DNA from 3 places in the Staphylococcus simulans genome. Region 2 is predicted to be linked to each of the others. Evidence: riboswitches for the same ligand, from Rfam matches in the RefSeq annotation. Region 2 holds a riboswitch; each other region holds the start of a gene.
What was found. Region 2 has a riboswitch for thiamine pyrophosphate ahead of MUA87_RS00885 (3-oxoacyl-ACP reductase). Riboswitches for the same ligand answer to the same signal wherever they lie in the genome.
Positions count from the first base shown of each region.

Region 1 (8,415 bases), 760 kb from region 2:
AAACGGACACTTTGATGGGTGAATATGAAGGAAGCCCGTCCTTCGACGCCATTCATCTCTAACTACCAAGTTATCCATTGACATTATATATGCTTAACTGCATATCTCCCAAAATCAAATTGCAACAACCAGCATGATGTATTCATCTCTATCCTGTTCAAAGTATCATGCTGTCCTCTCGTTAATTAAAAGTAATTCATTATGATGTTAGAATTATCCTTCTTTCTATTATAGGAAGATTCCTATAATCTATTCCAAACTCTATTTTTAAACTCTATTTAGTCCAACGCATAGCTTTTACTGCGAAAGATGCTTGGATTGCTCCATTTTCAATTTTGTACTTTCAACTTAATCCATAAAAAACTCTTTAAATATACTAATACTCACCAAGACTTTGCATAAATTTCACTTTATGCAGGGTCTTTTTTTATAAAAAGACGTTTGACAGAGAAAAAACCATGTTTTATTGCGGTTTTTTCTAGAAATTTTAGCCGATGTAAAGGGTAAAATAACCCTTCAATTATCTGAAAGATTACATAAATGTTACATAGGTTAAGAGTCAAAATTCAGTTAGAATGTGATATTAATAGGATTTGAAGTGATAGTAAGATACCTAACTATTTTATTTTAATGTAATTTACACGTAAAATTAAGCTGTATTTTTTTATTTGGTTGTAACCTACACCCTGATTTCAGATGATATAGTTGTAATTGCAAATTGATGATATTAATCACACGAAAAAACAATTACCTTATAGGAGGATTTTTAGAAATGAAAAAATTATTAGTAGCTTCATCAGCAACAGCAGCATTATTCGCAGTAGGAGTAGGAGCAGAAGCTCACGCATCTGAACAAGGAAATGCAGATCAAGCACAATTAGCAGAAACAGCATTAAACAATCCTGAACAATTAAACGAAAGCCCTGTACAAGAAGGCGCTTATAATATTAACTTTGAATATAATGGTTTAGACTTCAACTTTGAATCAGACGGTCAATATTGGAGCTGGAGCTATGGTCAAGCAGGCGGTAACGCACCAGCAGCTCAAACTACAACTCAACAAGCACCAGCAGCTCAACAAGCTCCAGTAGCTGAGCAAGCAGCACCACAAGCACAAGAAGCAACAACTCAACAAGCACCAGCACAACAAGCAGCACCTCAAGCTCAACAAGCTGCTCCACAACAATCAGCAAGCACTGGTTCATCAGCTGGTTTAAATGATCACTTACGTGCAATTGCACAACGTGAATCAGGTGGCGACATCCACGCAATCAACCCATCATCAGGTGCAGCAGGTAAATTCCAATTCTTACAATCAACTTGGGATTCAGTAGCACCAGCTGAATGGGTAGGTAAATCACCAGCATCAGCACCAGAAAGCGTACAAGACGCAGCAGCTGTTAAATTATATGACGGTGGCGCAGGTGCAGGTCACTGGGTTACTGCATAATTCAGCTAACTGATTATAAATAAATAGTTAAAAATCTATCAGGCAGGTTATCTCCAATTTAGGAGGTAACCTGCCTTTTGTAATATGTATGTAAAGAAAGACACAAGAAATATATATTGTTGTAACCTATGTTATTAGGATAGATGCTATTATAAAGACATCAAATAAATGATTTAATACAAACACCTTATGGGAGGACATATTTTACATGAAGAAATTACTAGTAGCATCGACAGCGGTGACAGCTGCTGCAGCAGTATTGGCAACAGGAATTGGAACTCAAGACGTACAAGCAAAATCATCATCAAAAGCTGAACATGCGAAGAAAGTAAAAGACGCTGAAAAGTATCTAAACGAAAAAGGTGAATACACTGTAGTTAAAGGTGACACTTTAAATAAAATCGCTAAAAAATTCGACGTTAAAGTCAAAGAATTAAAAAAATGGAACGATAAAAAATCTGACTTAATCTTAGTAGATGAAAGTTTAAAAGTTAAAGAACCTAAAAAAGTTGCGACAACACAAACAGCTGTACAATCAGACAGCCACTATGCATACAATACGCAACAAGTATCTTACAATAATTATAACCAAGCGCAATCAAACAATGCGCCACAATCATCATATACAGCACCACAACAATCTTATAACGCACCACAAGCATCATACAGTGCACCATCATATGCATCTTATGGTTCAGGTTCAGTAAGATTAGCTAACGGTAATACTGCAGGTTCTACAGGTGCATACGCAGCAGCACAAATGGAAGCTCGTACAGGCGTATCTGCATCAGTATGGGAAAACATCATTGCACGTGAATCAAATGGACAAGTTAATGCGTATAATCCATCAGGTGCCAGCGGTTTATTCCAAACAATGCCTGGTCATGGTTCTACAGCAACAGTTCAAGATCAAATCAACTCAGCTGTACATGCATATAACGTACAAGGATTAAGTGCTTGGGGTTATTAATGTTAAATAGTTAAAATTCAAGTCGAGACTAAGGTCTCGGCTTTTTTTATGAAAACAGATTCATTGCAAGTATGAAAGGGCTTTGATATGTTTAGTATGTAAATAAATTAAATAAAAACTGCTAGGGGCGCCTTTTGGCTGAGATAGGAAACTAGACCCTTTAAACCTGATTTGGTTAAGACCAACGTAGGAAAGTAGATACATAGTATGCATGATGCAAAAATACTGAAACTGCACTCCTAGGTTGGAATGCAGTTTTTTTATTGGAGGAATAAAAGTGACTTTTGCTGAAACACTTGAAAGAGATGCACAACCGATTATTGATCAAATTTATGACGATAATTTCATTCAAGCATTGTTAAAAGGGAATATAGATAAAGAGTCAATTAGACAATATTTACGTGCAGATGCCTCGTACTTAAGAGAGTTTGCGAATATCTATGCTTTATTAATTCCTAAAATGCCGAATTTAGAAAGTGTTCGATTTCTAGTTGATCAAATTCAATTCATTGTGAATGGTGAAGTGGAAGCACATGAATTCATGGCAGAATACGTGGGTGAACCGTATCACGAAATCGTACAACAAAAAGTGTGGCCGCCAAGTGGTGACCATTATATTAAACATATGTATTACAACGTTTATGCCCATGAAAATGCTGCATATGCGATTGCGGCAATGGCACCTTGTCCTTATGTCTATGCAGAAGTAGCAAAACGCGCAATGCAGGATGACAGATTAAATCAATCTTCTATATTGAAAAAATGGTTTGAATTCTATCAAACAGAAATGGATGCATTAATCGATGTTTTAAATCAATTAATGAATGAGTTAACTAAACATATGACAGATACAGAGAGACAAGAAGTCAGAGAGAATTATCTACAAAGTACAGTACATGAACGAAACTTCTTTAATATGGCTTATACAAAAGAACAATGGGAATTTGGAGGTAAATAATTATGAACAAACCGAAAATTGCTTTAACGATTGCAGGCACAGATCCAACAGGCGGCGCAGGTGTAATGGCTGACTTAAAGTCATTTCATGCATGCGGTGTGTACGGGATGGCCGCAATCACAAGTATCGTAGCGCAAAATACAAAAGGGGTTCAACACATTCATAACTTAGAATTATCTTGGTTAGAAGAACAGTTAGATAGTGTGTTTGATGACGAATTACCGCAAGCGATTAAAACTGGCATGATTGCGACAAAAGAAATGATGGAATTAATTCGTACTTATTTAGAAAAGCATCCTGAAATTCCATATGTCATTGATCCAGTAATGCTAGCCAAAAGTGGAGACTCTTTAATGGATGATAAAGGTAAACATGCCTTACAAAGTATCTTGTTACCACTTGCTGATGTTGCAACACCTAACTTACCTGAAGCAGAGGAAATTGTAGGATTCAAATTAGATAATGAAGATGCGATTAAAAAAGCAGGTAAAATCTTCATAGAAGAAATCGGCAGTAAAGGTGTAGTCATTAAAGGTGGTCATATCGAAGATGACAATATCGCAAAAGACTATCTATTTACGAAAGATGGTTTAGAAATTTTTGAAAGTGAAAGATATGAAGCAAAACATACACATGGTACAGGTTGTACTTTTTCAGCTGTAATTGCGGCTGAGCTAGCGAAAGGGAAAACGATTTATGAAGCGGTTAAAAAAGCAAAAGACTTTATCGCATTAAGTATTAAATATACACCTGAGATCGGACAAGGCAGAGGACCAGTTAACCATTTCGCATATATGAAGAAAGTAGGATTAGATGATGAGTAAAGGTTTAGATAGAATCAGAACAGAACATCCATTAGTTATTTGTTTTACGAATGATGTCGTCAAAAATTTTACAGCTAATGGACTCTTAAGTTTAGGTGCGAGTCCAGCAATGAGCGAAGCACCAGAAGAAGCAGAAGATTTTTATCCACACGCGGGTACAGTCTTAATTAATATTGGCACACTGACAAAAGCGAATGAACAAGCAATGTTAGAAGTTGGAAAAATTGCGAATAAGACAAACACACCGTTAGTGTTTGATCCCGTTGCTGTGGGCGCATCAACGTATCGTAAACAATTCTGCAAAACATTCCTAGAGCAAGTGAAACCAACTGTAATCAAAGGAAATGCTTCAGAAATTTTAACGCTTATAGATGATACAACAACAATGAAAGGTACAGATAGTGCTGAAAGCTTAGATGTTGTATCCATTGCGAAAAAAGCACATGAACAATATCAAACTGCAATTGTGTTAACTGGTGAAACAGATGTCATTGCTCAAAACAATAAAATTGTTAAGCTGAATAATGGTTCACGTTTCTTAACGCAAATTACAGGTGCAGGTTGTTTATTAGGTGCTATTGTAGGTGCATTCTTATTTAGAAATGAAAATCCAGAGATTGAAGATTTAATTGAAGCAGTTTCTGTTTATAATATTGCAGCTGAACGTGCTGAACAATTAAGTGAAAGTAAAGGACCAGGTACTTTCTTAGTTCAATTTATTGATGCATTATATAAAATAGACAGTGAAGCAGCAGTAGAAAATCGTAAAGCACAAGAGGTGAAATAAGTGTTTCAACCAGAGGATTTAAAAGTTTACTTTATTTGCGGAACACAAGATATACCTGAAGACCGTACGATTCATGAAGTATTAACTGAAGCATTAGAAGGCGGCATTACGATGTATCAATTTCGTGAAAAAGGGCCTAACGCTAAAACAGGTAATGCGAAGAAAGAACTGGCACAATCTTTGAAACAATTATGTGAACAATATCATGTACCTTTTATCGTAAATGATGATGTTGAATTAGCAGAGTTGATTGATGCTGATGGCATTCATGTTGGACAAGATGATGCGAAAGTGAATACTTTTAAGACGCACTTTAAAAATAAAATTATCGGTTTAAGTGTCGGCAATGAAACAGAATTAGCGCAATCTGATTTAACAGATGTCGATTATATTGGCGTTGGTCCGATATTTAAAACAGGGTCTAAAGACGATGCCAGTGATCCTGTCGGCACAGAAATGATTGAAACATTGCATGAGAAAACAAATGGTATGCCGATTGTCGCAATTGGCGGTATTGCGTTAAATAATGTCGAACCGATTGCGCAAACACATGCACAAGGTGTATCAGTTATTTCAGCGATTGCTCAGAGTTCAAATGTTAAAGAAACCGTTCGCAATTTCTTACAATATTTTAAATAATGCCCTTAATTCTATGTTTTTGTTTTCTACACCTCATAGAATGTGATAAAATTATTTTTATGTGAATAATACCAATAGAGGTGGAAAAATGAATAAAAAAGCATTATTGCCTTTGCTTCTTGGGGTTATGGTTTTTCTTGCAGGATGTGATTATTCTAAACCTGAAAACAGAACAGGTTTTTTCTATAATACATTTGTGAAAAACATGGATAACATCATCCATTGGCTAGGCTCTAGTTTTAATAACGATTATGGATTAGCGATTATTGTCTTAGTTTTAGCAATCCGTATTGTCGTTCTGCCATTCATGCTTTCTAACTATAAGAACAGTCACTTAATGCGCGAAAAAATGGTGATTGCAAAACCAGATATGGACGCAGTGAAAGAGAAAGTAAAACGTGCACGCACACAAGAAGAAAAAATGGCAGCAAACCAAGAAATGATGGAAGTTTATAAAAAATACGATATGAATCCAATGCAAAGTATGCTTGGATGTTTACCAATGTTAATACAAATGCCTGTAATCATGGGCTTATTCTTCGTATTAAAATACCCATCACCAGGTGGTATTGTAGAACATCCTGATTTCTTATGGTTCAACTTAGCAAAACCGGATATTTGGATTACAATTATTGCCGGTGTGTTATACTTCCTACAAGCTTACGTATCAACATTCAGTATGCCGCCTGAACAAAAACAAATGAGTTACATGATGATGATCATTTCACCAATTATGATTATCTGGGTATCATTAAGTTCAGCAGCTGCATTAGGTTTATACTGGTCAGTCAGTGCCGCGTTCTTGATTGTTCAAACATATGTTGCGAACCAATATTACTCTAAGAAAGCGAAAGAAGAAGTCGCTCCAATGATTAGAGAATATGAAAAGAAACATGGTAAAGACGGTAAACAAAAAGGTGCGCAAGTCTTAGGTAAGAAAAACAGAAAGAAAAAATAATACATCATTGATGACTTAAAATCAGTTGCAACTAAAATTGCAGCTGATTTTTTATTTAGGATTTGTACAATAGGGAATAGTAATAGTAACTAAAAGTGTTATTTTAAAATTGGAGGGGAATACCAATGGAAATTAAATCAGTAACAACTGCTGACATTTTAGAGTTACAGAAAATCAGCTATAGAACTTTTGATGACACATTTAGAGAAATGAACAGCCCAGAAAATATTAAAGATTATTTAGATACAGCATTTACACAAGACAAACTAAGACGTGAATTAGAAGATCCACATTCGAATTTCTATTTCTTGTATGATAACGATAAAATTGTCGGATATTTAAAGTTGAATGAAGGGGATTCACAAACAGAGCAAGTTTCATCTGATTGTACTGAAATAGAACGCTTATATATTTTGAAGAATTATCATGGCTATGGTTATGGTAAAAAATTATTGAACTTTGCTATAAAGACAGCAGTCGAAGATGGTAAAAAATGTGTATGGCTAGGTGTATGGGAGAAAAATGAACAAGCATTAGGTTTCTATAAACATTTAGGATTCAAGAAGATCTCAGAACATGATTTCATGATGGGGAATGATAGACAAACAGATTTAATCCTAGCATATAATATCGAATAAAAAAGAAGCGGTTGAGAATTTAGATTTGTTCTCAACCGCTTCTTCATCTTATTTGCTTATTGTTCTGTAAACTGCCATTCGTTAAAGAATTGTGCGACGAAGAATTCCATAAAACGATGACGTTCTTGCGCAATTTCTGAAGCTGTTTCAGTATGCATTAAATCTTTAAGTTTAAACAATTTATCATAGAAATGCTTAATCGCTGAAGGATCATAACCTTCTAATTCGTTATCAGAACTAATACTATCAGGAATAGGCCCTTGCCACATCGGCTCATCAAAGTGACCCGCAAATTGGAACGTACGCGCTATACCAATTGCACCAATCGCATCTAAGCGATCTGCATCTCTAACAATATAACCTTCTTTGGATAAGGGGATTTCTTGATCCACATTATGACGAAAGCTGATGTTTTTGATGATATGCATAATTTTTTCTTGATCCTGTCCACTAACTTCAATACGGTTTAAAAAATCAATTAGTTGATTTTCAGCAGCAGTTTCATCTGTTAATTTGGTATCTACCGTATCATGTAATAATGCAGCCATCTGAATAATGTAAGGATTGCCGTAGCCTTCTTGTTCAGAGATGAAGAGTGCCATTTTAACGACCCGCATGACATGGTTGATATCATGCCCTGTGTGATCTGTTTGATGGAAGTCTTTCATATATTGTTCAGCTGATTTTAATTGTTGATATTGATTCATGACTTTGTGTACTCCTTTATGATTTACAATATCGGTGAAATTAAGTTGGCTATGGCTTCTTTGAATTTCACCCATAAACTGCGTTGATTATAACGCTCTTGTGTTAATTCTGAAGATAACATTAAATCTTGATTGAACTGGTCACGCAATTGTGCAGCAATTTGACGGTCATAAATAAACGCATTGATTTCAAAATTCAGTGTAAAACTACGATGGTCCATATTCGCTGTTCCCACACTTGCGACTTCGTCATCAATAATCATCATTTTTGAATGTAAGAAACCATTGTCATAATGATAAACCTTGACGCCTGATGCCAACAGTGATGCAACATTTTTCAATGTCGCAAAGTAGACGAATGGATGGTCTGGTTTATTTGGAATCATAATCGATACATCTACACCGCCTAATGCAGCAATAGACACAGCATCCATAAAGGCTTGGTCAGGAATAAAGTAGGGCGATTGAATTTGAATCGAATTTT
Region 1 is NZ_CP095100.1:963,438-971,852, forward strand. Features, by position in the region: gene MUA87_RS04255 (single-stranded DNA-binding protein) at 1-62, shown strand, start outside; gene MUA87_RS04260 (transglycosylase family protein) at 773-1,450, shown strand; gene MUA87_RS12800 (LysM peptidoglycan-binding domain-containing protein) at 1,659-2,420, shown strand; TPP riboswitch at 2,534-2,630, shown strand; gene tenA (thiaminase II) at 2,698-3,378, shown strand; gene thiD (bifunctional hydroxymethylpyrimidine kinase/phosphomethylpyrimidine kinase) at 3,381-4,202, shown strand; gene thiM (hydroxyethylthiazole kinase) at 4,195-4,989, shown strand; gene thiE (thiamine phosphate synthase) at 4,990-5,628, shown strand; gene yidC (membrane protein insertase YidC) at 5,717-6,586, shown strand; gene MUA87_RS04300 (GNAT family N-acetyltransferase) at 6,712-7,224, shown strand; gene MUA87_RS04305 (HD domain-containing protein) at 7,281-7,931, opposite strand; gene cls (cardiolipin synthase) at 7,955-8,415, opposite strand, start outside.
Region 1: linked by a shared signal. The riboswitch ahead of tenA (thiaminase II) and the one ahead of MUA87_RS00885 (3-oxoacyl-ACP reductase) in region 2 are both predicted to bind thiamine pyrophosphate.

Region 2 (8,415 bases):
ACCTGCATTTAAATACCCCAATAACTCTCGTACAGTGGGATCTGTATCTCTGATAATCTCAAGGACTGTTTCATAACGACCTACAGGCCCAGTAAATTCAGAGACAGGAGGTAAGTTTGGGACTTTGTCATCTAAATCCCAACTATGACAATCTTGTTGGACAAAGAAACTGAGTTGATTTAGCGCTGTTTCAATCGGTAGTTGATTATCAAGCGCCGCTTTTTTCTCTAAAGCTGCTTCATAGGTTTCTGCGACATAAGTCACCAGACCTGGGAAGACTTTGAGGTTGCGGTCAGTCTGACCGGTACGTTTGATTTCATCATCTAAGCGTTGTCTGAACTGTTTTGCTTGTTTGATATTCCAAGAAACAGAGTAAACTGCATCTGCATATTTAACTGCGAGTGCCACGCCTTGTTTAGATGCGCCAGCCTGCATTGCGACAGGTTTACCTTGTGGACTTGCGGGTGTAGATAAAGGGCCGCGAACTTGGAAGTGTTCTCCTTGATGATTGAAAGGTTCTATTGCTTTTGAATCAATCAGTTGATTGTATTTACGATCGTGTTTAAAATCATTGGTTTGCCATGACTCGAAGAGATGATTCATGACTTCCGCAAATTCATCTGCTTTTTGGTATCGTGCTGTATGATCAGGCAGACCTTCCATACTGTGATTTTGTGCTTCAATATCCGTCATAGATGTGACTAAATTCCAACCGACACGACCGCCAGTGATATGGTCCAAACTTAATAGCTGACGTGCAGCCGTATAAGGGTTAGAAAATGTGCTGGAAATCGTTGAGACTAACCCGACATGTTTTGTGACCTGCGAAATTGCAGTTAAATTGACAATAGGGTCAAACCAGAACGCAGGCATCGTGGTGTCATTATTTGCGGGGAAGGATTGGTTATCCGCGAAAAACACCGCGTCAAAATAACCGCGTTCTGCGATTTGAGCTAAATCTTGATAATACTCGATGGTGCCGATACGTTCGACACTTGAATCAGGCATCAGCCATGCGGCTTGATGATGGCCGCATCCATATAATAAAACGCCAATGTGCAGTTGTTTTTCTTTCTGCGTAGGCATGTTATTCACCTCGTGTTTAATATTGTTACTTAGTTCATTGTTAATCCGCCGTCAACAGTGATGTTTTGGCCTGTAATACCGTCTGCTTGTTCTGAAACAAGATAAGCCACCATGTTTGCGACATCTTGCGGTGTTGTCACCTTACGTAGTGGTGTACTTTGCGCAATCAAGTCAAAGACTTCAGGTGTAGTAACTGAGCTAGCGTCCGTTGTTTTAAGCAATCCGCCTGAAACAACATTCGCATTAATACCATATTGGCCAAGCTCTGCTGCAATGTTACGTGTGAAACCAATTAATGCAGCTTTCGCTGTTGTATATTCATGATAAGGAACAACAGGATTTTGGTATAAATTTGTGCCGATAGATACAACACTGCCACGTTGATTTTCAATAAATTGAGGTACCACACTTTGTACAACGTTGAATGCAGCTTTTAATGTGCCATCGATTTGATTTTGATAATCTGACCAGTCCATATCTTTAAATGATTTTTGTGTTGTCGGATCAAATTTGAAACCAATCAATGCGTTGTTCACTACACCATCAATACGACCGAATGTTTCTGTTCCTTCTTTGACTAAACGCTCTACAGCTTCACGGTCAGTAACGTCTGCTTGAATTGCGACAGCACGGTTATTATCAATTTCTTGAGCCAATGCTTCGGCAGCTTCCTTACTTTGGTTGTAGTTAATAATAACGTTAAAACCTTGTTCGCCTAATGTACGGCTGATTACAGCACCTAAGCCACGTCCGCCGCCTGTTACTAAAATTGTTCTTGCCATTTAAATCGCCCCTTTAGTTAAATTAAGACATAAAAAAACACACAACCTATCTAGAGCTGTGCGTATCAGAGCGAGTTGAAAGTATAGACTCAGACATTCTTAGCCATACTTTCTTAGTTATGTACTCACACTTTCCTACGCTAGTTTCAGCTAGATCAGGTTCAAAGGGTCTGAAGCCATGCTTCATCTCAGTTATAAAACGCCCCTAGTGCATTTATATTTGTCATTAACCTTAATCTATCGACTTTCTAGATGTAAGTCAAGGAAGGGCGATAAGAAAGGATTTAGTGAAAAAATAACAGCATACATGTTATGATAAACAAGAATACAAATAACAGGGTCTCCCTACAGAATTGGAGTGAGTTATATGTTCTGGTTAGGTATGTCATTCCCTTTATTAGCCATTATTTTCATTGTCTTCTCTGTGCGTGAAGAAAAGAAACGTAAATTGAAAAAACAAGAAAAAGAAGCTAGATGGGAAGCACAAAAACAAAAAGAAGCGAAAGCTAAAGAAGAACAAGCGGCTAAAACTCAAGAAACTGAAAATCAACAACCACAAGATGTTAAAGCACTTGAACAACAACAAGAACATCGAGAAGTAACAGCTGAAGAAGAAGCACAACGTGTTGAAGCAAAAGCAGCCGCGAATGCACCACACGAAGAAGATAAACCTTCTTCATAATTGAATCATGATGAATTGAAAGCTGACCGAAAGTATAACCGGTCAGCTTTTTCATTATGTTTCTATTTACTTCAAATACACAACGATACTAAATTTTCCCGACTAATGATTCAGAAATAGGCTATACTATATAAAATAAGAAAATTCAGATAATTAATAGTGGGAAAGAGGAATGTGTATGACAGAAAATACAAAGGAAAATTCAAAAGATTCATCTTCAAAATTTCAATTAAAAACACCTCATACGTATGCATTGTTAATGATAATTATCGCCATTGCTTGCGTCTTGACGTATATTATTCCAGCAGGGGAATATAAACGCGTAGATAAAGGGGGACAAACGTTAGTAGTCCCAGGTTCATATCATAGTATTGAACAACACGGGGTGTCATTTTTAGATTTATTCCGTGCAGTACCTGAAGGTTTACTGACAGGAGGAGAAATTGTCTTTTATATCTTTTTAGTTGGTGGTGCTTTCGGTATTGTACATAGAACAGGCGCATTTGAAAACGGGATTAACCAAGCGATTAAAACATTAGGTTCTTCGCGCATCTTAATGATTCCATTAACTATGATTGTGTTCTCTATTTTAGGCTTTTCAATTGGTTTAGCAGAAGAAACCATTATCTTTGTGCCGATCGGTGTAATTATTGCGAGAACCCTAGGTTATGATGCGATGACAGGAGCCGCGATGGTGATTTTAGGTGCCGCAAGTGGATTTATTGGAGGTATGTTGAATCCATTTACAGTCGGTGTTGCGCAAACCGTTGCTGAACTTCCCATGTTCTCAGGTTGGGGGTTACGTTCCATCATTTATATATTCATTCTAGCCGCAGCGATCGGTTCGGTAATGCTTTATGCTAGAAAAGTGAAACGTAATCCAAAGAAAAGTGTCGTTTATGCTTTAGAACAAGAAGAAGGTCAAAGTCATAAAGCTATAGAATATGAACGCTTTACCAAACGTCAAGCCTTCGCATTAAGTATTATTGCGTTAACTATTGTGTTTAACGTCTATGGTATCTTTCGTTATGAATGGTCTTTTAATCAAATGAGCGCAAACTTTGTTTTGGCAGGTTTGCTTGCAGGGTTTGTCAATGACTTAGGTATGAATGGTACCTTTGATGCTTTTATTGAAGGAATGAAAGACATTTTATTTGGCGCAATGATTGTCGGTTTTGCGAAAGGCATTGTCGTTATTTTAGAACAAGGTAAAATTATTGATTCTATTATTCATGGAATGACTACACTACTCAATGATGTCCCATCGTCTATTGTGATTATTGTGATGTTTATCTTCCAGTTTTTCCTTAACTTCTTCATTCCATCTGGTTCAGGACAAGCATTGACTACAATGCCTTTGATGGTGCCGATTTCAGACTTGCTAGATATTAATCGCCAACTTACGGTGCTTGCTTTCCAATATGGTGATTCCATCAGCAATGTGCTGTTTCCGACTTCTGCCATTTTAATGGGTGCACTCGCAGTTGCGAAAATTTCATACGTACAGTGGTTGAAATTCGCTTGGAAATTGATTCTGCTGTGGGTTATTATTTGTGCAATTGCCATGTCCATCGCATTGCTTGTCGGCTATTAGGGAATACTAACTCTGTTCAAAGTTAAAACATGAGGAGGAAGTGTCCTTGAATCAACACGAGAAAGAGAAATTATGGCGTGAATATAAATATGAAGTCATGTGGCATAGCCAAGCACACTATAACCAAATCAGATCAGTTATGAAAGATAATGTAGAAGGTGAGGTATTACAACGCTTGATTGATGAAGCATTAGCCCTCCCTCCGTCTAAAGGTGCCGTCATTAATACGTTTGATCATATGTGGGGCTATTTTAAGAAAGAAGCGGATGATACTGAAAAAAATCGACACCAAACATTGAAAGCGGACTTCGAATCAGAGAAAACAACATCTGATGAACTCTTGTCATTTATCTATACACTTGCGACTAAATATCAAAGTAAGTACTTATTAAATTCTTCAATTTTGAAGAATGCATGACAGAAAATCAGAAGTATTAAAAAATTTGAGAAAAGTGGTAGGTTATTAAATGACTTTTATCTGATTTTCGCTTAACATGTAACACAAGTTTCAAATTAAATCAGATTTGGTTAACTGAATAACTTAACTTATTATTAAAATTTCAAATAGAGGGTAATTGACTCTAGTAGGAATAATGACAGCAAGGTGTGAAATGTTATGGAACAATTAATAAATGATGATTACGAATACTGCAGAAAGATAATGGAAGAGTACTCAAAAACCTTCTCTTATGCGTTTAATAGTCTGCCTGAACAAGAACGTAAAGCAGTGTGGGCGATTTATGCAGTATGTCGCATGATAGATGACAGTATAGATGAATATGAAGATCCAAAACGCTTAGATGCGATTCGTGAAGATTTAGAACACATCTACGATGGAGATTCTGAAAATGTGAACTTTAATAGTAACGCATCTGTGATGCGTGCGTTTCGTCATACATTAAAATCTTATCCTGTTCCATTACATGCCTTTAAAACATTAATGGATTACGTGGAAAGCGATTTGACTATGACAGCATTAGAAACAGATGAAGAGCTAGAAGCCTATTGTTACGGCGTGGCAGGTACGATTGGTGAATTACTGACACCTGTACTTGCTTATGAACAATATTATGAGACAGCAGATAAAATCGGTATAGAACTTGGTAAAGCCCTACAAATCACAAATATTTTACGTGATGTCGGTGAAGACTTTGAAAATAACCGTATCTATTTAAGCGCAAATCGCTTAAAAGAATATAATGTTGATTTAAAAGCAGTATATGAAGACGGTGTGACACAAAATTATATTGATTTATGGGAAAGTTACGCCAAAGATGCGGATGCTATGTATCATAATGCATTAAGTCATTTAGATTACTTCCACGAAGATGCACGCCCCATTATTGAAGTTGCAGCTCAAGCGTATCGTGAAATCCTTGAAGTTGTACGTAAAAAGCATTATTCATTGCACCAACGTGCATATGTCAGTCGCTTGAAAAAAGGTCAAATTTACCGTCGTGTCATGAAATCATACAAATAACTTTAAACTTAAAACAATAAACTATAAACAAAACCAGCATGTGATGTTTCAAACAGGCATGCTGGTTTTGTCATGTTTATAGCTTAATTAAATTCTACATATTGCGGTCCATCTTCTGAATCGCTATTCATTAATTTAATAGATCTTGGAATAGCTCTAATGACACAAAGTTTAGGGTCTTCTTTAGAATCAAAGAACGATTTATCTTGTTCGTCCCAAATCCAATCTAATACATCTGGATCTTCAGTGACTTCTAAGTCTGCATAGATTTCTAAGAAACTATGGTTTTTCGTATCATCATAGCCTAATAAAATATGCGCAACAGGATTTTGTTCGATTTCTTCAATCTTTACTGAGTCTGTACTAGTTTTCGTATATAAATCAAATTCTTGGTCATAGAAAATCATATATCGGCTATCTGGCTTATTGTCATAGGAAGTTGAAAGTACACCAATACGTGATGCTTTCATAATATCTTTAATCTTTTTTAAGACAACTTGTCTATCCATAGTATTCACCTCTTTCTTTATATTTACCCGTATGCGTTGGCAATAAAAGTTGTGTCAGGTATAACTCATCCTTTATGCATATTGTAAATGTCGCTATAATGAAGATGAAAAAAGAAGGAGGAATCATGGAATGGTACGAAAAATTGTGATTGCACCAGATTCATTTAAAGAAACTTTAACAGCGGCTGAAGCGGCACAAGCCATAGAATTAGGACTACAGGAAGTCTTGCCTGAAACGGTCATCTATGACAAAGTACCGATGGCTGATGGTGGTGAAGGAACGATGCAGTCGCTCCATGATGCCTTAGGCGGAACAATGAAACCTGTAAAAGCGACAGACGCTTTAGGCCGAATTATCGATGCACAATATTCATATGTTGAACAAAATAAAACGGCTATTATTGAACTCGCAGAAGCTTCTGGTATAGAAACAATCGAACTCAAACATCGTAATCCGCTTGTGACTTCTACATACGGTACAGGGCAATTGATTTTAAGCGCACTAAATCAAGGTGCACAAAAAATTATTCTCGGTATTGGCGGAAGTGCGACCAATGATGGCGGAACAGGTATGATGAAAGCACTTGGCGTAAAATTCCTTGATGAGAAAGGTGGCAACTTACCTGAAGGTGGTGCCGCTCTAATCAACCTTGCGCAAATTAATATTTCTAATTTAGACAAACGGCTGAAAAACGTAACTTTTGAAGTAGTCTGTGATGTTGATAACCCATTACTTGGACCCACAGGTGCTACTCATACGTACGCTAAACAAAAAGGCGCTTCACCAAAAGATATTGAACAACTTGAACAAGCTTTAACACATTACAATCAAGTGTTAACAGAAACGTTTCAACATGATTATTCTAATGTGCCAGGAGCAGGGGCTGCAGGTGGTACGGGTATTGCGTTAGTTGCTTTTTTAGCTGCAGAACTTTCTCGAGGTATCGATATTGTTTTACATGAAACACAGTTAAAAGCACGTCTGAAAGATGCTGATATTTGTATTACCGGCGAAGGTAAAATCGATCGACAGACAATTTATGGGAAAACGCCGATTGGTGTTGCGAAAACAGCTCAACAATTTAACATACCTGTTATTGCGTTATGCGGCGTAACTGGAGAAGGCTATGAAGCTGTTAAAACACATGGGATTGATCACGTCTTCAGTGTGACTGGCCTAGATGACAGACCACCAAACGACCATGCTTCAATCAGTAAAGCAGAAGCACTTGCACATCCATTTCGTTATTTAAAAGCACTCGCACAAGATGCGGCACATAGATTAGAATTAGGGAAGAACGTCTAAATAGTTAGACGTTCTTTTTTCTTCAAAAAAATCAACTTCATTTTTGGTAGTTAATACTATAGCGTTCATTGCTTAGGGTGTTTAAAACGTCCGACTATCCAAGCAATCAATGCTAATAACATTACACAAATAAAAAGAACGATATTGATATAACTTTTTATTATCTGATCAGGATTAAACAAGCTATTAAGTAACAATATTCCTGTCAGTATGATTAATAGATATTGAACGATGACATAGCGTTTCTTCATATTCAATCAGCACCTCTCTCTTTATATGAGTGATTAACTTTAAAATTAGAATAACATAAAATTATTAAAATATGATTTAATAATTGAAGCGAGTGTGTAATGAATCATCTACCTTGTTTGAGTCATTTGAAATGAAGTCGATTTAAGTAAACATTATGAAAGCTTGTATATTTAAGAGTGAAAAGAAAAAGAGAAAAAATGTGTATTTTATTGTTGACAATCATCAACAATAGGTTTAATATTAGAAAACGTACACAGGGTGTACTATTTAAAATAACAAATCAATAATGGAAAATAAATGCGTAAAAGTGTTGGGGTATCAAGCTTTTACGTTTTAAAAAGTATCATAGTACATGGGGTGTACTATAAAGGAGAAGGAGTTACTTATGTTTAATGAGTTAAAATTTATCAAAAATAATAAGATGTTAATTGTTGCGTTGATTGCGATAGGCTTATTACCTCTGATTTATGTAGCATTATTTGTGGGGTCAATTTGGAATCCATATGATAAGACAGACCAATTGAAAATATCTATTGTTAATGAAGATAAAGCAGCAACACTTCAAGGCAAGAAAATCAATATTGGAGACGAAGTCGTATCGAAACTTAAAGATAATAAAAAATTCGATTTCCAAGAAGTATCTAAAGACACAGCGAAAAAACAATTAAAGAACGGCAAAGCTATCGGAACAATTATTATTCCAGAAGATGCATCTAAAAATGCG
Region 2 is NZ_CP095100.1:199,470-207,884, forward strand. Features, by position in the region: gene MUA87_RS00880 (LLM class flavin-dependent oxidoreductase) at 1-1,086, opposite strand, end outside; gene MUA87_RS00885 (3-oxoacyl-ACP reductase) at 1,116-1,868, opposite strand; TPP riboswitch at 1,984-2,085, opposite strand; gene MUA87_RS00890 (hypothetical protein) at 2,236-2,550, shown strand; gene MUA87_RS00895 (YfcC family protein) at 2,729-4,144, shown strand; gene MUA87_RS00900 (YbgA family protein) at 4,185-4,562, shown strand; gene MUA87_RS00905 (phytoene/squalene synthase family protein) at 4,761-5,624, shown strand; gene MUA87_RS00910 (pyridoxamine 5'-phosphate oxidase family protein) at 5,708-6,133, opposite strand; gene MUA87_RS00915 (glycerate kinase) at 6,264-7,439, shown strand; gene MUA87_RS00920 (YhgE/Pip family protein) at 8,077-8,415, shown strand, end outside.

Region 3 (8,415 bases), 960 kb from region 2:
TTTCACACGCTTGAAACCGCGATAATTTGATTTATCTACCATACGATAACGCATCTTCAATGATTTACGTAGTTGAATGAATGAACTGATAATCAACGGTACCATACGGATGGCAGCCATAAACGCGTAGGCTACTTTTGGTTTTACACGCAAATGCTGCATCAGGCTGTAGAAGATCATCACAATTTGAGACGTAAAGGCCATCACAATACCGAAGAATGTGACGGTATCCGTACGCATAGATAAATGCAGTCCTCTCACTAAACTTTCAGTTGTGATATGAATAAAGCCTAATTTAAATAGGGTATGTGTACCATCTCCGTAGAAAATCATAAAGAGTGCTGAGATGATACTGAATATCACAGTGTAAAGTACGAATAGGGCAGTGACCTTCAATTTCATACCGCCGAAAATCAGTAAGAATAAAAACATCAAAGTGGTTAGGTAAATCATCACATCAAAGTTGTGAATGAAAATCACAAAGAAGAATAAGAAAATACCTAAACCAAGCTTGGTGATAATATTAACTTCATCTACGAAGGTGAAATACTTTTTCCATGCTTCATACATTTGTTTCACCTTCCATTTCAAATAGAACATCTTCACATAACATGTGGTCACGTAATTCGATACGTCTTGTCGGATAACGTTCAATGATATGTGGGTCATGCGTAACCATAATAATCGTTTGACCTTGTGCAACACGTTGTTGGAAAAGATTTAATAAATTAAACGTGTTGTGACTGTCTAAACCAAATGTTGGTTCATCAAGTAAAATAATATCAGCACGTGAACTTAAAGCAGTCGCAACACTTAAACGTCGTTTTTGACCCATTGATAATTCGAAGGGATGTTGATCACGAACTGCTTCTAAATTCAATAATTCAATCAGTTTTTCAGTTTCAGCTTTTGCGCTTTCGCCGCTGAAGTTGATAAAGATTTCTTCATAAACAGAATTCGTAATGAACTGCAGTTCTGGGTTTTGATAAACCAGATACATATGCTTTGCTGCTTCTTTAATTTTATGAAGCGGTTGCCCATCATAAGACATCTCTCCGCGATATTTAATCAATTGCATCATAGACTCAAGTAAAGTGGTTTTACCTGCACCATTTTTACCTGTGATGGTAATCCACTCACCATCGCCGATTGTGAGTTCAGGTACTTGAATGAGTGTTTTCTTACCACGTATGACTTCGCCATTTTCATATTTGAAGCGTGATGTTATGTCTTTATTCGGTAATAATTCAGCTTTAGGTGCATGGTCCCAAGCCTTTGGATGCCATACTCCATATTCAGTCAGCAAATCTTCGTGTTGATGTAAAATCACTTGAGGCGTATCATCTGCGATGATTTCCCCATGATGATTCATTAAAATAACACGATCCACATGTTCCCAAATGTGTTCCACTTTATGTTCTACAATCAAGACAGTTTGTTCTTGCCACATGTCTTTAATTTGATTCCATAAATCTTCTGTCGCATCCACATCTAACATGGCAGTCGGTTCATCCAAGAATAATGTATCTGCTTCTTGAAGCACCGTTTCAGCAATTGCTAATTTTTGTTTCATACCGCCGCTTAATTGTTGAACCGTTTGTTTAGGACCAACGTCTAAGTCGACTGATGCTAATGCTTGTTGAATTAAAGCGTCCATCTCTTTTCTCGGCACTTGTTTATTTTCTAACACAAATGCGAGTTCTTCATAAACCTTTGGCATACAAAATTGTGTGTCTGGGTCTTGGAAGATGACGCCGCTATTTAAATCGACTTCCAATGCGTCATATTTCATTGGAAGCTCGATTAGGTTCGGCACAATGCCGCTTAATACATTGAGTAAGGTACTTTTACCGCAGCCTGAAGGGCCGAGTAATAAGACCTTTTGTTTATCAGGTATTTCTATATCTAAACCATCAAATATTTTATCTGGTGCATTTGGATATTTAAGTCGTAAATTTTGAGCAAGTAACACGTTTATGTCTCCTTACAAATTGTCATAATCCTTTTTGGAAGCAGGACGGAATAATTTTGTAACCCCAGTCTGATCCAGAGCTTTGACAAGATAATATGGGAAAATCCCAGCAAGTACAATCCCGCTGATACAACGGAAGAATACATATAAGAATAAGTTCCATCCAGCTACTTCACCTAAATAACCATAGTAGAAGTCGATAGGGAAAGTAACTAATGCGGCTGCTAGACCAGCAAGTACCGCTACCATTAATTTGCGTGATTTATAACGGAAAATCGCAAAAATAATTTCACACGCTAAACCTTGTAGTAAGCCGTAAACAATTGTCGCAATATCAAAGCGTCCCATTACAATTGTTTCCCCAGCACCAGCAGCGAATTCAGCTAACAGTGCAATACCGGCTTTCGGAATGATTAAGTAAGCAACAACAGCAGCTGCGAACCACATACCGTAAGATAATTCTTCTAAGTGTAAGCCAGTCACTTGCATGGCTTTATACACTAAGTTCCAAATGTTGTAAATGATAGCAAAGATAACTGCGATTAACACAGTAACTAAGATATCTGAAAGCTTAAGTCCTTTAGACATAATGTCAATTCCTCCTATATAAACAAAAAAACACGCAAACTTGTCTAGCAAGCAGCGTGAAAATAAGCATCAGAATACCCTGGTTCTACCCTGAAATCCTAAACCAGTTCATTCTTTACACTTTCCTACGCTAGTCTCAGCTAGATCAGGTTCGAAGGGTTTGAAGCTTTGTGCTTCATCTCAGTTCGAAACACCCCTAGTGTATTTCTTTATTAGATTTATACTAAATGTATGCTTTTTAATAGGTTCTGTCAAGGTGATTTTAGATTTAAGCCAGAGAGAACGGGTATGAAAAAGGCAAGTTCACATTAAGATTACGTTAAATTGTGTATTTAGGATTGAGCATAGCGTCTGAGTCTAATATACTACCATAGAATGATTTACTTTAATTTTTAAAGACACAATGGAATTGTTCATATATAATAACTATGAGGTGAAAAACATGTCGTATATAAAGAAGCACGCTGAAATCATTTATAGTTTGATTATTGGCATTGTTTCACTTTTCATTGGAATCATTGTATTACTCAATCTATCATTTATCCATAAACTTGCGAAGGGGAGCAAGGTTGACATACATATTAATAATGTGTGGGATTTCATCAATGCTTTCTTTGTTGAAATAATACGGATTATGAGTCAATTTATTGGTCATTTCCCAGTGGTCAGCGCCATCTTGATTATCTTGTTCGGTGTTGCATTGCTATGGATTGGCTATTTATTATTTATGACTACAAAATATGATTATGATATCTCAATTTTCTTCCTTATAATAGGAATCTTTTTCTTCCTCATCACAATCGTCTTTATGACACAAGTTTACGGCTTCTTTGCGATTGTATTCGTGGTTCCGTTTATTGTGCATATCGGATACATTGTGTACAAGGATGAGTTGAACAGTGCGCACCAAAAAGAGCACTATCTATGGATTATCTGTACGTACGGAATCAGTTATTTAATTTCTCAAATTTCGTTATATGGCAGAATCGAAAGTCATGAAATTGCGTTAATTGATATTTTAAGTGTCAACGCATTCTTCGTTGTCATGTGGTGTTTAGGTCAAATGTCTATTTGGAATTTCTTATTCCTTAGAAGATCATTGCCGCTAACTAAAGCAGAATTAGGCGAAGAAATGTTGTATTCACGTACAGACAAGAACGGCACAATTAGCCAAACGAAAGAACAGCTGCGTGAAATTCAAGAACGTACACAAGAATTGACATACAGAACACGCAGAAGTATTGATTTAGAGAAAATCAGAAGAAAACGAGATAGTTTCAAAAAAGCAGTTAAAGATAAAGTCAATCTGCAAGAAGACGATTTCCCAACTTGGATGCGTCGTCCAAAATGGATTAAACCGGGTATCGTTGAATTGATTTGCGGTGCGATTTTATTCCTATTTACCTTACTAGAATTAAACAACCGTAATGGTTTGTTTATGTCAGGTGATTGGGAATTATCACAAACATCATATGTAATCGAGTGGATCACACTCTTCTTATTGTTGCTTGTGATTATCGCTTATATCATTACAACATTGACGCATTTCTTACGCGGTAAATTGTATTATGCGCAGTTGTTTATGGTGAGTATTTTATTCTTTAAATTGTTGACAGAATTTGTCAATATTATGATTCATGGATTATTATTATCCATTTTTATTACACCGATTTTATTTATTATGCTTGTGGCGATTACGATTGCGTTTATTATCCAATTACGTACGCCAGCTAAAGCAGAATCACACAAAAGCTGAGGAACTTAAGTTTCCTCGGCTTTTTTAATGGATTTGAGACGTTCTTTTTAGAAAGGAAGCGTCTGATACGTTAAGATAAAAGTAACTACACATAGAAGGCGGAATAATAATATGAAGACAGCAGTATTAAATAAAGGTAAAGAACAAAAGTATTTAAATCAGTATCCATTAGTGGATGAAGAAGATATTTATGAACATAGTCATTTAGAAGATGGTGATATTTTTCATATTGTGACTGATGATGGCCGATACATTGCGACAGCATACGTTGGGCGCCAACATAAAGGATTAGGTTGGGTCTTAAGCTATGATGCTGAAGAAGAAATTAATCAAGAATTTTTTGAAGCGCTATTTGAAGAAGCTTTAGATTATCGACAATACTACTTTGATATCGATGGTACAAATGCATTCAGATTGTTTAATGCAGAAGGAGACGGTGTCGGCGGTTTAACAATTGATTACTACGATCGTCATTTATTAATCCAATGGTATTCAAAAGGGATTTATACGTTCAGAACTGATATTTTAGAAGCTGTTCAAGCTGTCTTTCCTTATACTTCAATTTTTGAGAAGACACGTTTTAAAGACAGTGAAGTATCTAGTGGTTTCGTAACAGGGGAAGCACCGGAATTCCCAATTGTTATTGAAGAAAACTTTACGTTCTATAATATTGATTTAGATGACGGACCGATGACAGGAATTTTCTTAGACCAAAAAGAAGTGCGTAAAAAATTACGTGATGTTTATGCGCCTGACCGCAGTGTTTTGAATTTATTTAGTTATACAGGGGCATTCTCTGTCATTGCAGCACAAACAGCAGCAGAAACGACTAGTGTCGACCTTGCAAATCGTTCTAGAGGTTTGACAGAGGAGAATTTTGGGGTAAATGGTATTGACCCGAAAACACAATATATTTATGTCATGGATACTTTTGACTTCTATCATTATGCGGCAAGACACAATAAGGCTTATGACACGATTGTTATTGATCCGCCAAGTTTTGCGCGTAATAAAAAGAAAGTCTTTACGGTTCAAAAAGACTATCATAAGTTGATTGAAGAAGCTTTACCTGTTTTAAATGATGGAGGTACTTTAATTTTAAGTACAAACTCAAGTGCGTTAACTTCAAAAGCGTTTAAAAACATGATTAAGAGAACGCTTGATGCACAAGATGTAGATTTTGAAATTTTAGAAGCAATGGGACTTCCGAAAGATTTTAAAACACATCCGCACTATAAACCATCAAAATATTTAAAAGTAGTCTTTGTTCGGGTATCAGAAAAAGTGGAAGAAGTAATAATCGAGGAGGACTATTATGGGGATTAAAGATAAATTCATAAAAAAATCTACAGACAAAATTGGAAATAAAATGTTGAAAATTGATCCGGTCGTAGGTAAAGGGCGTTTACCGAAGAATAAAAAGGATTTAGCAAAAAGACGTGAACGCGCTGAAGAATTAGTAAGAAAGAAAGCATTATTGTCATCTTCAGCAAGTGTCATTCCGATTCCAGGATTAGATTTTGGGGTCGATTTAAAGCTGATGAAAGATATTATAGAAGATATTAATAAAATTTACGGTTTAGATCATAAAGAAGTGAACCGTATGAGTGATGATTTAAAAGAACGTGTATTAGTCGCAGCATCAATCCAAGGCAGTCAATTCATCGGACGTACGGTTTCAAAAGGTATCTTGAAAATGGTCGTTAAAGATGTTGCTAAACGTACAGCTGCGAAACAAACAAGATGGTTCCCGGTTGTCGGTCAAGCAATCGCAGCATCAATCAGTTATTATTTCATGAAAAAATTAGGGTACGAGCACATCGATAAATGTGAAAACGTTGCCAAAAAATTAATTTAAAACCGAGTTGTCAATTAAATTGTGCATATTTTCACAAAAACGCTAAATTCATTGCCCTGTATGGATTAAACAAATTGAATTTAGCGTCATATTTTGGTAATGTTAAGGTGTAATAATGTTCAGGTGAGTCACTCACCAATTAATGGATGCGAAGGAGAAAGATTATTATGGAACAACAATCATACACTATCATCGACGAAACAGGTATTCATGCTCGTCCAGCTACAATGCTTGTACAAACAGCTTCAAAATTTGATTCAGATATTCAACTTGAATATAACGGTAAAAAAGTCAACTTAAAATCAATTATGGGTGTTATGAGCTTAGGCGTAGGTAAAGATGCTGACATTACTATCTATGCTGACGGAAGCGACGAAGCTGATGCAATTCAAGCTATCACTGACGTTTTATCTAAAGAAGGTTTAACTAACTAATATGACTAAAAATATTAGAGGGATTGCGGCATCTGATGGTGTCGCAATCGCAAAAGCCTATCTATTAGTAGAACCTGACCTATCGTTTGATAACGGAACAGTGACTGATACAGAGGCTGAAGTTGCTAAATTTAACGGCGCACTTAACACATCAAAAGTTGAATTGACTAAAATCAGAAACAATGCCGAACAACAATTAGGCGCAGATAAAGCGGCTATCTTCGATGCACATTTATTAGTGCTTGAAGATCCAGAACTTATCCAACCTATTGAAGAAAAAATTAAAAATGAAAACGTTAATGCTGCTCAAGCGTTAGCAGATGTTTCAAATCAATTTATCACAATATTTGAATCAATGGACAACGAATACATGGCAGAACGTGCAGCGGATATTCGCGACGTTTCTAAACGTGTATTAGCACACATCTTAGGTGTGGATTTACCAAACCCAAGTATCATTGATGAAAGTGTCGTTATTATCGGGAATGACTTGACACCTTCAGATACTGCACAGTTGAACAAACAATATGTGCAAGGATTTGTGACAAACATTGGAGGCAGAACATCTCACTCTGCAATTATGAGCCGTTCTTTAGAAATCCCAGCAGTCGTTGGTACTAAAACGATTACTGAGGAAGTTGAAGCAGGCGACATCATTATTGTTGATGGTATGACAGGTGATGTTATTGTTAACCCAAGTGACGAAGTTGTAGCACAATATCAAGAAAAACGTGATAACTTCTTCAAAGATAAACAAGAATTACAAAAATTACGTGATGCTGAATCTGTAACAGAAGATGGTCATCATGTAGAATTAGCTGCAAACATCGGTACACCAAACGATTTACCTGGTGTAGTTGAAAATGGTGCAGAAGGTATCGGATTATACCGTACTGAGTTCCTATATATGGGTAGAGATCAAATGCCGACTGAAGACGAACAATTTGAGGCATACAAAGCAGTTCTTGAAGCAATGAAAGGCAAACGTGTGGTTGTTCGTACATTAGATATCGGTGGAGACAAAGAATTACCTTATTTAGACTTACCTGAAGAAATGAACCCATTCTTAGGTTATCGTGCAATCCGCTTGTGCTTAGCACAACCAGAAATTTTCCGTCCGCAATTACGCGCGTTATTACGTGCTTCAGTATACGGAAAATTAAACATTATGTTCCCAATGGTTGCGACAATTCAAGAATTCCGTGATGCGAAAGCATTATTAGAAGAAGAACGTCAAAACCTTAAAAATGAAGGTGTTGAAGTTTCAGATGATATCGAAGTCGGTATCATGGTTGAAATTCCATCGACAGCAGCACTTGCTGATGTCTTTGCGAAAGAAGTAGACTTCTTCAGTATCGGAACAAATGACTTAATCCAATATACAATGGCAGCTGACCGTATGTCAGAACGTGTGTCTTATTTATACCAACCATATAACCCAGCTATTTTACGTTTGGTACAACGTGTTATCGAAGCGTCTCATGCTGAAGGTAAATGGACAGGTATGTGCGGCGAAATGGCCGGAGACCAAACTGCAATTCCATTATTGTTAGGTCTTGGATTAGATGAGTTCTCTATGAGTGCAACTTCAATCCTTAAAGCACGTCGTTTAATCAGAAACTTAAGCGAAGCGCAAATGAAAGACTTAGCAGCGAAAGCAGTGAACTGTGCAACATCAGAAGAAGTTGTTGCTTTAGTAGAAGACTATACGAAACATGCATAATCATTGATAAAATATTAATAAAAACCGTGATGAAATGAATGTCCAATTCATTTTCATCGCGGTTTTATTAGTGTACAAACATTT
Region 3 is NZ_CP095100.1:1,868,174-1,876,588, reverse strand. Features, by position in the region: gene MUA87_RS08805 (energy-coupling factor transporter transmembrane component T family protein) at 1-570, opposite strand, end outside; gene MUA87_RS08800 (ABC transporter ATP-binding protein) at 563-1,972, opposite strand; gene MUA87_RS08795 (ECF transporter S component) at 1,985-2,560, opposite strand; TPP riboswitch at 2,666-2,768, opposite strand; gene auxA (lipoteichoic acid stability factor AuxA) at 3,003-4,316, shown strand; gene MUA87_RS08785 (class I SAM-dependent rRNA methyltransferase) at 4,428-5,642, shown strand; gene MUA87_RS08780 (DUF697 domain-containing protein) at 5,632-6,174, shown strand; gene MUA87_RS08775 (phosphocarrier protein HPr) at 6,342-6,608, shown strand; gene ptsP (phosphoenolpyruvate--protein phosphotransferase) at 6,610-8,331, shown strand.
Region 3: linked by a shared signal. The riboswitch ahead of MUA87_RS08795 (ECF transporter S component) and the one ahead of MUA87_RS00885 (3-oxoacyl-ACP reductase) in region 2 are both predicted to bind thiamine pyrophosphate.